2 regions of the Nonomuraea sp. NPDC049646 genome follow, and region 2 is predicted to be linked to the other one. Evidence: riboswitches for the same ligand, from Rfam matches in the RefSeq annotation. Region 2 holds a riboswitch; the other holds the start of a gene.

Region 1 (6,244 bases), on a different contig from region 2:
GGATTCTGGCGGGCGCACGTGCGGGTGCTGCTGACCGAGGCGGGCGTCCCGGAGACCGAGGCGCTGGCCGACATCCTGCTCGCCCCGCTGGGCCCCGACGTCTACGCCGAGCAGCGCAGGCGCGGGCTCACCCCCGGGCAGATCACCGCCGCCCTGACCCGGCTGGCGCACGGCGTCGTCGCCCGGGACGCCGGGCGCTGACCGCACCGGCGGCGGCTCACCCCCAGGCCGCCGCCTTGTCGTACGGGTCGACGTTCCTGAAGGCCATCCCGACGATCTCCTCGACGTCGTCGTCGCCGTAGGCGCCGGGCAGGGCCAGGCCGAGGCGTTCGAACAGCGCCCGGACCTCCTCGACCGTGGGCGAGAACGACAGCGTCACGTCCTCGGCGCCCCTGAGGTTCAGCGGGCGGGCCTGGCGGAGGCTGGCGTGCAGCTCGGTGGCCCAGCAGTCGAGGGCCAGGGCGTTCCCGGTGATGACGGTGGCGGGGAAGCCGGGCCCCCGCTGCGTGATGAACATGTGGCGGGAGGACAGCTCGTAGCGGAACGTCGAGGCGATCGAGGAGAACCCGATCTCGATGTCCAGGAGCTCGTAACGCTGGTGATGCCAGCAGGCCGACAGCACGGTCGCGTAGAGCTCCCTGCGGGTGCCGTCGGCGGTCCAGGTCAGCTCCGGGCTGTCGTCGTCCAGCGCCAGGCTGCGGTGCAGGCGGACGAACCGCTCGCACAGCACGAGGTCGTCGGGGTCCAGGATCTCCAGCCGGACCAGCAGCGCCCGCCGTCCCTGCCGGGCCTTGGCCAGGCATTCGGGCAGCGTCACCGCCCGCACGTACGCGCCGGTCGAGCCCTTGAAGATCCACCGGTCGGTGTCCCCGCGCGCCTGCGCCAGCATCCGGTTGAACTCCTCGCCGCGCACCAGCCGGACCGCCGACTGCTCCTGGAGCAGGGACGGCAGCAGGTCGAGCTTGCGATCGGCGGCGAGCACGGCCCGCTCCACGGCGTTCTCCGCCGACTGCGCCCGCATCCGGCTGCGCAGCATGACGAACGCGAGCACCGCCAGCGTGGCCACGGTGGCGTTGCTGACGGCCTCCGCGGTGGCGATGCCCGCGACGTCGAGGACGCTCACGACGACCGCCACCGCCAGGGCGATGAGGATGTCGACGTTGACGCCGACCCAGGCGAGGATGCGCTTCACTGACCGTCCCATCGCGAGGGGCCACGGGGTGACACTTCGAATCATGAAGCAGAACCCGGCGGCACGCGAGGGGCGGCCCGTCCCCGCTCCGGTCGCGGGGTTACGCGGCGAGGGCGTCGCGGAGGAAGCGCAGGATTTCGGCCCGCGCGTCCTCGGCCTGGGGGGCCAGCGCCGGCATGCTGAGGAAGGCGTGCCCGGCCTCGGGGTACTCGGCCAGGCGGACCTGGGTGCCGGCGGCCCGCAGCGCCTCGGCGTAGCGGCGGCCGTGGTCGGCGATCGGGTCGTGGGTCGGCACCGCCACGAGCGCCGGGGCCAGGCCGCCCAGGTCGGCGGCGTGCAGCGGGGAGAGCGCGCGGGCGTCCGTCCCCGTGGGCACGGCGAGCCGGTGGAACAGCCGCAGCACCGGCACGCTGAGCGTCGGGGTGTCGGCGTACCGGGCGATCGAGGGGTGGTCGAACATCGTCCCGGTCACGTCCACGGCCGGGTTGACCAGCACCTGCGCCTTCAGGGGCAGGCCGGCGTCGCGTGCCCTGATCGCCGCCAGGGCGCAGATCAGGCCGCCGCAGCTCTCGCCGAACAGGACGGTCCGCGCCGGGTCGACACCCCATTGCGCGGCGTGCTCCAGCACGTGGCGGAGCACGTCCCAGCCGTCGTCGGCGGCGTCGGCCAGCGGCGTGCGCCGGTCGAGGAGGCGGTGGTCCACCGAGGCGACGACGGCGGGCAGGCGGGCGGCGAGGTGGCTGTTGACCCAGTCGCTCTGCGGCGCCGTGCCGACGAAGCCGCCGCCGTGCACGTGCAGCACGAGCGGCAGGACGTCCCCCGGCTCTGCCGCGGCGCGCGGCCGGTGGACCCGGACGCGGATGTCGCGGCCGGGCAGCGCCACCGTCCGCCAGTCGATGGTGGCGCCGGGGTCCGGCCGGCCGGTGATCGCCTGGGCCTCGGCGGAGGCGCGCAGCCGGTTCTCCGCCTCGGCGTAGGCGGCCAGCTCGGCGGGGGTGACGGTGTCCCAGTCCGGCGTGACCGGACGGCCGGTGGAGGTCTGGCTCATGGTCGTCTCCTCAGCTTTTCGCTACTTGAAGTATCGATACCTAAGGTAGCGAAAACGGGGCGCAACCGGTCTGTGGCGTCGATCACACGCCCCGCCCGCGCGGCACGCGGAGAGGCGGCCCGGCCGGCCTCGCGGCGGGCGGACGGATCGGAGCGCGGGTTCTTCGCAACACGAGATGTTGGGTGTGACTTTTTGATCCACCCTATATATGGTGTTCCCCGCAGCCGGTTCGGTCGCCCCGCCAGGGCGGCCGAGGCAAGAGGGAACCCGGTGGGAATCCGGGACTGCCCCGCAGCGGTGAGTGGGAACGAACGCCGTCACACGCACTGGGCCGACGGCCCGGGAAGCGACGGCCAGTAGGCAGCGACAGCATGCCCACGAGTCCGAAGACCTGCCGGCGCGCCGCGCGCGATCATGCGCGCGCGGCTGCTCCGAGACCGCGTGGGACGGTGGACGGCGCTGGCGAGAGGGCTGTGGCGCCTCGCCGTCCGCCTCCTGCGCGCGTTCTCGGCAGCTGACCGAGTTCACGAGGGGAGAGCGCAGTGACGGTCACAGGGGACCCGATGACGGACCTGGCCGAGCCGGCGCGGGCGGACGCCGACAGGTCCGCGCCGCGGCGCGTGCAGATGCAGGTGCGCAAGCGCAACGGCACCGCGGAGCCGGTCGACGTCAACAAGATCGTACGTGCGGTGGAGCACTGGGCGACCGATCTGACGGACATCGACCCGATGCGGGTGGCCACCAAGACGATCAGCGGCCTCTACGACGGGGCCACCACCGCCGAGCTGGACCGGCTGTCCATCCAGACGGCCGCCGAGATGATCGGCGAGGAGCCGCAGTACTCGCGCCTGGCCGCGCGGCTGCTGTCGGGCTACATCGACAAGGAGGTCCGCGGGCAGGGCGTGGCCTCCTTCAGCCAGGCGATCCGGCTGGGCCACGCCGAGGGGCTCATCGGCGACGAGACCGCCGAGTTCGTCAACGCCAACGCCCGCAAGCTGGACGACGCCATCGACGTCACCGCCGACCTGCGGTTCGAGTACTTCGGGCTGCGCACGGTCTACGACCGTTACCTGCTGCGCCACCCGTCCACCCGGCTGGTGGTGGAGACGCCGCAGTACTGGCTGCTGCGCGTGGCCTGCGGGCTGTCCGAGACGCCCGCCGAGGCCGTCGGCTTCTACCGGCTCATGTCGTCGCTGGCCTATCTGCCCAGCTCGCCGACGCTGTTCAACTCCGGCACCCGGCACACCCAGATGTCCTCCTGCTACCTGGTCGACTCGCCCCGTGACGAGATCGGCTCCATCTACGACCGTTACGCCCAGGTGGCGCAGCTGTCGAAGTTCGCCGGCGGGATCGGCATCTCCTGGTCGCGGGTGCGCTCCCGGGGCGCGCTGATCCGCGGCACCAACGGGCACTCCAACGGCATCGTCCCGTGGCTGCGCACGCTCGACGCGTCCGTGGCCGCCGTCAACCAGGGCGGCCGCCGCAAGGGCGCCGCCTGCGTCTACCTGGAGCCCTGGCACCCGGACGTCGAGGAGTTCCTGGAGCTGCGCGACAACACCGGCGAGGACGCCCGGCGCACCCACAACCTCAACCTGGCCAACTGGATCCCCGACGAGTTCATGCGCCGGGTCGAGGCCGACGGCACCTGGTCGCTGTTCGACCCCGACGAGGTCCCGGAGCTGCCCGACCTGTGGGGCGAGGCGTTCGAGGAGGCATACCGCGCCGCCGAGCGCGACGGCCGGTACGTCCGGCAGATCAAGGCCCGCGACCTGTACGCCAAGATGATGCGCACCCTGGCCCAGACCGGCAACGGCTGGATGACCTTCAAGGACGCCGCCAACCGCCTGTGCAACCAGGCGGCCGAGCCCGGCAACGTCGTGCACCTGTCCAACCTGTGCACCGAGATCGTCGAGGTGTCCAGCGACGCCGAGACCGCGGTCTGCAACCTCGGGTCGGTCAACCTCGCCGCCCACCTGACCGGCGGCGACATCGACTGGGAGCGGCTGCGCGCCACCGTCCGCACCGCGGTCACCTTCCTCGACCGGGTGATCGACATCAACTACTACCCGAGCGAGCAGGCCGCGGCCAGCAACCCGCGCTGGCGTCCGGTCGGCCTCGGCGTGATGGGCCTGCAGGACGTCTTCTTCGCCCTGCGCCTGCCGTTCGACTCGGCCGAGGCCAAGGAGCTGTCCACCCGGATCGCCGAGGAGATCTACCTGTCGGCGCTGGAGACCTCCGCCGGCCTGGCCGAGCGCTTCGGCGCCCACCCCGCCTACGACCAGACGTGGGCGGCCCGCGGCCGGCTCCAGCACGACCTGTGGGGCCGGAACGGCACCCAGTCCGCGCGCTGGGACGCGGTGCGCGAGCGCATCGCCGCCCACGGCCTGCGCAACTCGCTGCTGATCGCGATCGCGCCGACCGCCACCATCGCCTCGATCGTCGGCTGCTACGAGTGCATCGAGCCGCAGGTGTCCAACCTGTTCAAGCGCGAGACGCTGAGCGGGGAGTTCCTGCAGATCAACAACGCGCTGGTGGCCGAGCTGAAGTCGCGCGGCCTGTGGAACGACCGCGTCCGGGCGGCCATCAAGCAGGCCGAGGGCTCGGTGCAGGGCATCGCCGAGCTGCCGGAGGACGTGCGCCGGCTGTTCCGCACCGCCTGGGAGCTGCCGCAGCGCGCCCTGATCGACATGGCCGCCGCGCGTTCGCCGTTCATCGACCAGAGCCAGTCGCTCAACCTGTTCATGAGCGCGCCGACGATCGACAAGCTCTCCTCGATGTACCTGTACGCCTGGAAGTCCGGCCTGAAGACCACCTACTACCTGCGCTCGCGACCGGCCACCCGCATCCAGCAGGCCACCGTGCCCCTCGCGCCCCCCGCGCCCCTCGCGAACAAGTCCGAGGAGGCCCTGGTGTGCTCCCTGGAGAACCCCGAGTCGTGCGAGGCCTGCCAGTGACCCCTGAGGAGAATCCGATGTTGCTCGACCCGGGCATGAGCCTGACCCTGCGGCCCATGCGCTACCCCCTGTTCTTCGACCGCTACCGCGACGCGATCAAGAACACCTGGACGGTCGAGGAGGTGGACCTGCACTCCGACCTGAAGGACCTGCCCAAGCTGTCGGCGGCCGAGCGCCACCTGGTCAGCCGCCTGGTCGCCTTCTTCGCCACCGGCGACACGATCGTGGCCAACAACCTGGTGCTCAACCTCTACCAGCACGTCAACGCCCCCGAGGCGCGCCTGTACCTGAGCAGGCAGCTGTTCGAGGAGGCGGTGCACGTCCAGTTCTACCTGAACCTGCTGGACACCTACGTGCCGGACGAGGAGGAGCGGTTCGCGGCGTTCGCGGCGGTGGAGAACATCCCCTCCATCAGGCGCAAGGCCGAGTTCTGCTTCCGCTGGATCGACTCCATCGGCAGCCTCCAGCGACTGGAGACCCGCGAGGACCGGCGGGCGTTCCTGCTCAACCTGATCTGCTTCGCCGCCTGCATCGAGGGCCTGTTCTTCTACGGCGCGTTCGCCTATGTCTACTTCCTGCGCTCGCGCGGCCTGCTGAACGGCCTGGCCTCGGGCACCAACTGGGTCTTCCGCGACGAGTCCATGCACATGGCCTTCGCCTTCGACGTGGTGGACGTCGTCCGGCAGGAGGAGCCGGGCCTCTTCGACGAGGAGATGGCCGGCCAGGTCAGGGAGATGCTGGCCGAGGCGGTCGACTGCGAGGCGCAGTTCGCCGAGGACCTGCTCGGGCAGGGCGTGCCGGGCATGTCGACCGCGGACATGCGCTCGTACCTGGAGCACGTGGCCGACCGGCGGCTGGCCCAGCTCGGCATCGAGCCGCTGTACGGGTCGAAGAACCCGTTCGCGTTCATGGAGCTGCAGGACGTGCAGGAGTTGTCGAACTTCTTCGAGCGGCGGGTGTCGGCGTACCAGGTGGGGGTGACCGGCTCGGTCAGCTTCGACGCCGACTTCTGACCCCTACAGATCTACAACGTAAAGCCGCCCGGTGGGA
Region 2 (6,244 bases):
TCTGGCCTTCGCGCATGTACGGCAGCGCGATCGACCGGGCGATGCTGCGGCCGTGCCGGGCGGCGTGGTAGGCGATCACGTCGGCCTCGCCGATCAGCCGGGCCGTCCTGACCGTGACCAGCTCGGGGTCGCCGGGGCCGAGGCCGACTCCGTACAGGCGTCCTGACATGGTCGTCACTCCGTCTCGTTCGCGATGGCGTTGATCGCGGCGGCCGTCATCGCACTGCCGCCGCGACGGCCGTGCACCACCAGGTACTCCAGGTCGCTGCCGGCCAGCGCCTGCTTGGACTCGGCCGCGCCGATGAAGCCGACCGGGATGCCGAGCACGGCCGCGGGGCGTCCCGCGCCGCCGGCCACCAGCTCCAGCAGCCGGAACAGGGCGGTCGGCGCGTTGCCGATCGCCACCACCGCGCCCGCCAGGCGGTCGCGCCACAGCTCCAGGGCCGCGGCGCTGCGGGTGGTGCCGAGGCGTTCGGCCAGCTCGGGCACGCGCGGATCGCCCAGCGTGCACAGCACCTCGTTGCCCGCGGGCAGCCTGCGCCGGGTCACGCCGGAGGCGACCATCATGGCGTCGCACAACACCGGCGCGCCGCCGCGCAGCGCCTCCCTGGCCCGCGCGACCACCTGCGGCGACCAGGCCAGGTCGGTGACGAGGTCGGTCATGCCGCACGCGTGGATCATGCGCACCGCCACCTGGGCGACCTCGGGCGGCAGGCCCGTGAGGTCGGTCTCGGCGCGGATGGTCGCGAACGAGCGCCGGTAGATCTCGGCGCCGTCGCGGATGTAGTCGCTCACTCCTGGCGTTCCTCGTATCCGTCGATGGTTGCGATCAGCTGGCGGACCGGGCCGCGTGGCAGGCCGCAGCGCCGCTCGCAACCGGCCCAGTGGACGGGCGTGGCGGGCGCGCGGCCGAGGCCCCGCACCCATCGCAGGGCGTCCGCCCGCACGTCGGCGAGCGCCTTCGCGCAGCCGGGACGGCCGGTGCAGGCGGTGACCCCGGCCCAGGGGGAGTCCGGGTCGGTGGCGAGCCCGGTGGCGGCCAGCGCCCGCTCGGCCTGGTCCGCCTCGCCCTGGGGGAGGTCCGGCAGGACGACGGTCCGCCAGGGCGTCAGGCGCACCGGCCGCCCGAGGCCGGCGAGGGCTGCGGCCTGGGCGGACGTCAGACGGCCGAGCGGCACGAGCGCCTCGATCGCCACCCGGCCGTCCCGCTGGGCGATCCTGCCCGCGGACGGGCGCCGTGCGGAGGCGGGCGGGGTGTCCGGGTTATCCAGGTTGTCCGGGGCCTCCCGGGCCTCCGGGGCGTCCGGCCGGCCGGGGCGGGCGTGGCGCAGGCGGGCGGCGATTCCGGCGGGGCCGTCCGGCAGGTCGCGGATGCGCCAGGCGCGCGGGCCGCCGGGGGACAGCTCGTCCAGGAACGCCTCGGCGGCGTCGATCATGAGCGGGACGGCCGCGTCGGGGGCGACGGTGAGCCCGGTGTCGGCGCCGGCCAGCAGCAGCCGTCCGGTCGCCAGGTAGGTGACGTCCGCGCCGAGCCCGGCGACGTCCCGGGTGCCGTCGTCCAGGGCGAACAGGAAGCGTCCCGGCAGCGCGGCCAGCCGGGGCCGCGCGCACAGGGCCCGGTCCAGGGCGTCCGCCATCGCCAGCACGTCCAGCAGCCCGTCAGGACCGCGCCCGCTCAGCGGCGAGGCGAGGATGTTGCGCACCCGCTCGTGCGCGGGCGACGGCAGCAGCCCGGCCGCCGCGATCCGCCCGGCGAAGACCTCGGGCTTGCGCAGCCCTCGCACCTGGACGTTCGCCCGCGACGTCAGCTCGATCACGCCCGTTCCCAGCTCGGCCGCGCACCCGGCGAGCACGCGGAGCTGCGCGGCCGACACCGCGCCGCCGGGCAGGCGCACACGGGCGAGCGGGCCGTCCGCGGCCTCGTGCACCTGGAGCGCCCCCGGACAGGCATCGGGACGCGTACGTCCGGAAGATTCACCTACGGGCACGAAGGGATCGTAACGCCACTTCTGGGACGGGTCGCTCCTGTCGTAAGCTTCGGCGTAGGCGATGGCAATGGGAGGAAGCCGGTGCGAAACCGGCGCGGTCCCGCCACTGTGACCGGGGAGCGAACCCCACCACGAGGCCACTGTCCGGCGACGGGCGGGAAGGCCGGGGTGAGCGTCGATCCGGGAGCCAGGAGACTCCTGCCGTCGTGTCACCCGCGACCGGGGCGAGGACCCCGAGGGAGGAATGCGCCGTGCCTGGCGACAGCCGTACCGTTCTGCTGCTCTCCACCTCCGACACCGACCTGCTGAGCGCCCGCGCCTGCGGGGCGGGCTACCGCCTGGGCAATCCCGCCCGGCTGACCGCCGAGGACGTCCCCGGCCTGACGGAGGGGACCGACCTGGTCGTGGTGCGCCTGCTGGGCGGGCGGCGGGCCTGGCCGGACGGGCTCGACGCGCTGCTGGCCGGGCCGCGCCCGGTGGTGGTGCTGGGCGGGGAGCAGGCCCCCGACGCCGAGCTGATGGAGCTGTCCACGGTCAGCGGCGGGGTGTGCGCCGAGGCGCACGCCTACCTCGCCCATGGCGGCCCGGCCAACCTGGCCGAGCTGCACGCGTTCCTGTCCGACACCGTCCTGCTGACCGGGCACGGGTTCGAGCCGCCCGCCGCAGCGCCCGCCTGGGGACGGCTGGACCGTCCCGCCAGGAACACCGCCGGTCCCGTGGTGGGGGTGCTCTACTACCGGGCCCACCACGTGGCGGGCAACACCGCGTTCGTCGAGGCGTTGTGCGACGCCGTCGAGGACGCGGGCGGGCAGGCGCTGCCGGTCTTCTGCTCGTCGCTGCGCGCGGCCGAGCCGGAGCTGCTGGACACGCTGCGCGCGGCGGACGCCCTGGTCGTCACGGTGCTGGCGGCGGGCGGCTCCCGTCCGGCCACCGCGGGGGCGGGCGGCGACGACGAGGCCTGGGACGTCGGCGCCCTGGCCGAGCTCGACGTGCCGATCCTGCAGGGACTCTGCCTGACCACCACCCGGCAGGCCTGGGAGGAGAACGACGACGGCCTGTCGCCGCTGGACGCCGCCTCGCAGGTGGCGATCCCGGAGTTCGACGGCCGGATCATCACGGTGCCGTTCTCGTTCAAGGAGATCGACCCCGACGGGCTGACCGTCTACGTCGCCGACCCCGAGCGGGCCGCCCGGGTGGCGGGCATCGCGGTGCGCCACGGCCTGCTGCGGCACACCCCGCCCGCCGGACGGCGGCTGGTGGTGATGTTGTCGGCGTACCCGACCAAGCACTCCCGCGTCGGCAACGCGGTCGGGCTGGACACCCCGGCGAGCACCGTCCGGCTGCTGGCCCGGCTCGCCGAGGCCGGTTACGACCTGGGCGACGGCTTCCCCGGCGTGGCCGACCAGGACGGCGACGCGCTCGTCCACGCGCTGATCGCCGCCGGCGGCCAGGACCAGGACTGGCTGACCGAGGAGCACCTGGCGGGCAACCCGGTCCGCATCTCCGCCGCCTCCTACGAGCGGTGGTACCGGACGCTGCCCGCGCGACTGCGGGAGGACATGGAACGCCACTGGGGGCCGCCGCCGGGCGAGCTGTTCGTGCACGAGGGCGACGACGGGCCCGACATCGTGCTGGCCGCGCTGCGGGCCGGGAACCTGGTGGTCATGGTGCAGCCGCCGCGCGGCTTCGGGGAGAACCCGATCGCCATCTACCACGACCCCGACCTGCCGCCCAGCCACCACTACCTGGCCGCCTACCGCTGGCTGTCGGCCGAGTTCGGCGCGCACGCGATGGTGCACGTCGGCAAGCACGGCAACCTGGAGTGGCTGCCCGGCAAGTCGGCGGGGATGTCGGCCGCCTGCGGCACCGACGCCGCCATCGGCGACCTGCCGCTGGTCTACCCCTTCCTCGTCAACGACCCGGGGGAGGGCACGCAGGCCAAGCGGCGCGCGCACGCCGTGCTGGTGGACCATCTGGTGCCGCCGATGGCCCGCGCCGACACCTACGGCGACATCGCCCGGCTGGAGCAGCTCCTGGACGAGCACGCCACGATCGCCGCCATGGACCCCGCCAAGCTGCCCGCGATCAGGGCGCAGATCTGGACGCTGATCCAGGCCGCCCGGCTCGACCACGACCTCGGGCTGGCCGACCGGCCGCACGACAGCGAGTTCGACGACCTCATCCTGCACGTGGACGGCTGGCTGTGCGAGGTGAAGGACGCGCAGATCCGCGACGGCCTGCACGTCCTCGGCCAGGCGCCCACCGGCCAGGTGCGGGTGGACCTGGTGCTGGCCATGTTGCGGGCCCGGCAGATGTGGGCCGGCCGGGAGACGCTGCCCGGCCTGCGCGAGGCGCTCGGCCTGGCCGAGGACGGCACGGCGGGGCTGGGCGAGGTGGACCGCGCGGAGACGACCGCCCGCGCCCTGGTCGAGGCCATGGAGGAGCACGCCTGGGCCCCGGAGGCAGCCCCCGCCGTCGCCCGCGCGGTGCTGGACGGGACGCCCGCCGTCACCCGCGCGGACGAGGAACGGGTGGAGCTCGTGGCGCGGGTGCTGGCCTTCGCCGCCACCGAGATGGTGCCGCGCCTGGCCCGCACCACCGACGAGCTGGACCACGTCCTGCACGCCCTGGACGGCGGCTACGTGCCCGCCGGCCCCAGCGGCTCCCCGCTGCGCGGCCTGGTCAACGTGCTGCCGACCGGCCGCAACTTCTACTCCGTCGACCCCCGGGCGGTGCCCAGCCGCCTGGCCTGGGAGACCGGCCAGGCGATGGCGGAGTCGCTGCTGGAGCGCTATCGCGCCGACACCGGCGAGTGGCCGCGCTCGGTCGGGCTGTCGGTGTGGGGGACCAGCGCCATGCGCACGGCGGGCGACGACGTCGCCGAGGTGCTGGCCCTGCTCGGCGTCCGCCCCGAATGGGACGAGGCGTCGCGGCGCGTCGTCCGCCTGGAGCCGATCCCGCCCGCCGACCTGGGCCGCCCGCGCATCGACGTGACGGTCCGCATCAGCGGCTTCTTCCGCGACGCCTTCCCGCACGTGGTCGGCATGCTCGACGACGCCGTACGGCTGGTCGCCTCGCTGGACGAGCCGGCCGAGGAGAACTACGTCCGCGCCCACGTGGCCGCGACGGGCGGCGACGAGCGGCTGGCCACGATGCGCGTCTTCGGCTCCGCGCCCGGCGCGTACGGGGCCGGGCTGCTGCCGCTCATCGACAGCCGCAACTGGCGCGACGACGCCGACCTGGCCGAGGTGTACGCCGTGTGGGGCGGCTACGCCTACGGCCGCGACCTCGACGGCGTCGCCGCCCGCCCCCAGATGGAGGACGCCTACCGCCGCATCGCCGTCGCCGCCAAGAACGTCGACACCCGCGAGCACGACATCGCCGACTCCGACGACTACTTCCAGTACCACGGCGGCATGATCGCCACCGTGCGGGCGCTCACCGGCAGGGCCCCGGCCGCCTACGTCGGCGACAGCACCCGTCCCGACGCCGTGCGCACCCGGACCCTGTCGGAGGAGACCTCACGGATCTTTCGCGCCAGGGTGGTCAACCCGCGCTGGCTGGCCGCCATGCGCCGCCACGGCTACAAGGGCGCCTTCGAGCTGGCCGCCACCGTCGACTACCTGTTCGGCTACGACGCCACCACCGGCGTGGTGGCCGACTGGATGTACGACAGGCTCACGCAGACGTACGTGCTCGACCCCGAGAACCAGGCGTTCATGGCCCGCTCGAACCCCTGGGCGCTGCACGGCATCGCCGAACGCCTGCTGGAGGCCGCCGAGCGCGGCATGTGGCAGCACCCGGACCCGGAGGTGTTGCGCGGGCTCCAGGAGGTCTACCTCAAGACCGAGGGCGACCTGGAGGACGACACCAGCCGCTGAGCCAGGCGCGGCGCGCCCGCCCAGTGCAGATGCAGGTAGGACGCGGTCACGCCGGGATCGCCGTACCCGTCGTGGCCGCCGTCCCAGTGGAACAGCGGCTCGCCCGCGTAGGTGACGGCCGTCCGGTGGAACTCGTGCCCGCGCAGCCGCTCGCCCGTCCTGGTGAGCGGCGAGCGGCGCAGCGCGACGGCGTCCCGGTAGCCGAGCGTCAGCCGGGACGTCATCCGCGCCCGCCCTGGGACGCGCCCGCACATCCGCTGGCCGTCCAGCTCGTCGCACAGGTACAGCAGCCCCGCGCACTCGGCGGCGATCGGGCCTGGGAAGGCGGCGACCTGTTGCCGCAGGGGCTCGTTGGCGGCCAGCTCGGCGGCGTAC

The links. Region 2 has a riboswitch for cobalamin ahead of cobN (cobaltochelatase subunit CobN). Riboswitches for the same ligand answer to the same signal wherever they lie in the genome.
Region 1: linked by a shared signal. The riboswitch ahead of ACIBQ8_RS46645 (ribonucleoside-diphosphate reductase subunit alpha) and the one ahead of cobN (cobaltochelatase subunit CobN) in region 2 are both predicted to bind cobalamin.

What each region holds. Positions count from the first base shown of each region.
Region 1 is NZ_JBITLU010000026.1:32,204-38,447, forward strand. It holds gene ACIBQ8_RS46630 (TetR/AcrR family transcriptional regulator) at 1-201, shown strand, start outside; gene ACIBQ8_RS46635 (hypothetical protein) at 218-1,192, opposite strand; gene ACIBQ8_RS46640 (alpha/beta hydrolase) at 1,293-2,240, opposite strand; cobalamin riboswitch at 2,449-2,654, shown strand; gene ACIBQ8_RS46645 (ribonucleoside-diphosphate reductase subunit alpha) at 2,783-5,194, shown strand; gene ACIBQ8_RS46650 (ribonucleotide-diphosphate reductase subunit beta) at 5,212-6,207, shown strand.
Region 2 is NZ_JBITLU010000013.1:160,271-166,514, forward strand. It holds gene ACIBQ8_RS34380 (precorrin-2 C(20)-methyltransferase) at 1-169, opposite strand, end outside; gene ACIBQ8_RS34385 (precorrin-8X methylmutase) at 175-795, opposite strand; gene cobG (precorrin-3B synthase) at 792-1,988, opposite strand; cobalamin riboswitch at 2,028-2,205, shown strand; gene cobN (cobaltochelatase subunit CobN) at 2,240-5,869, shown strand; gene ACIBQ8_RS34400 (cobyrinate a,c-diamide synthase) at 5,824-6,244, opposite strand, start outside.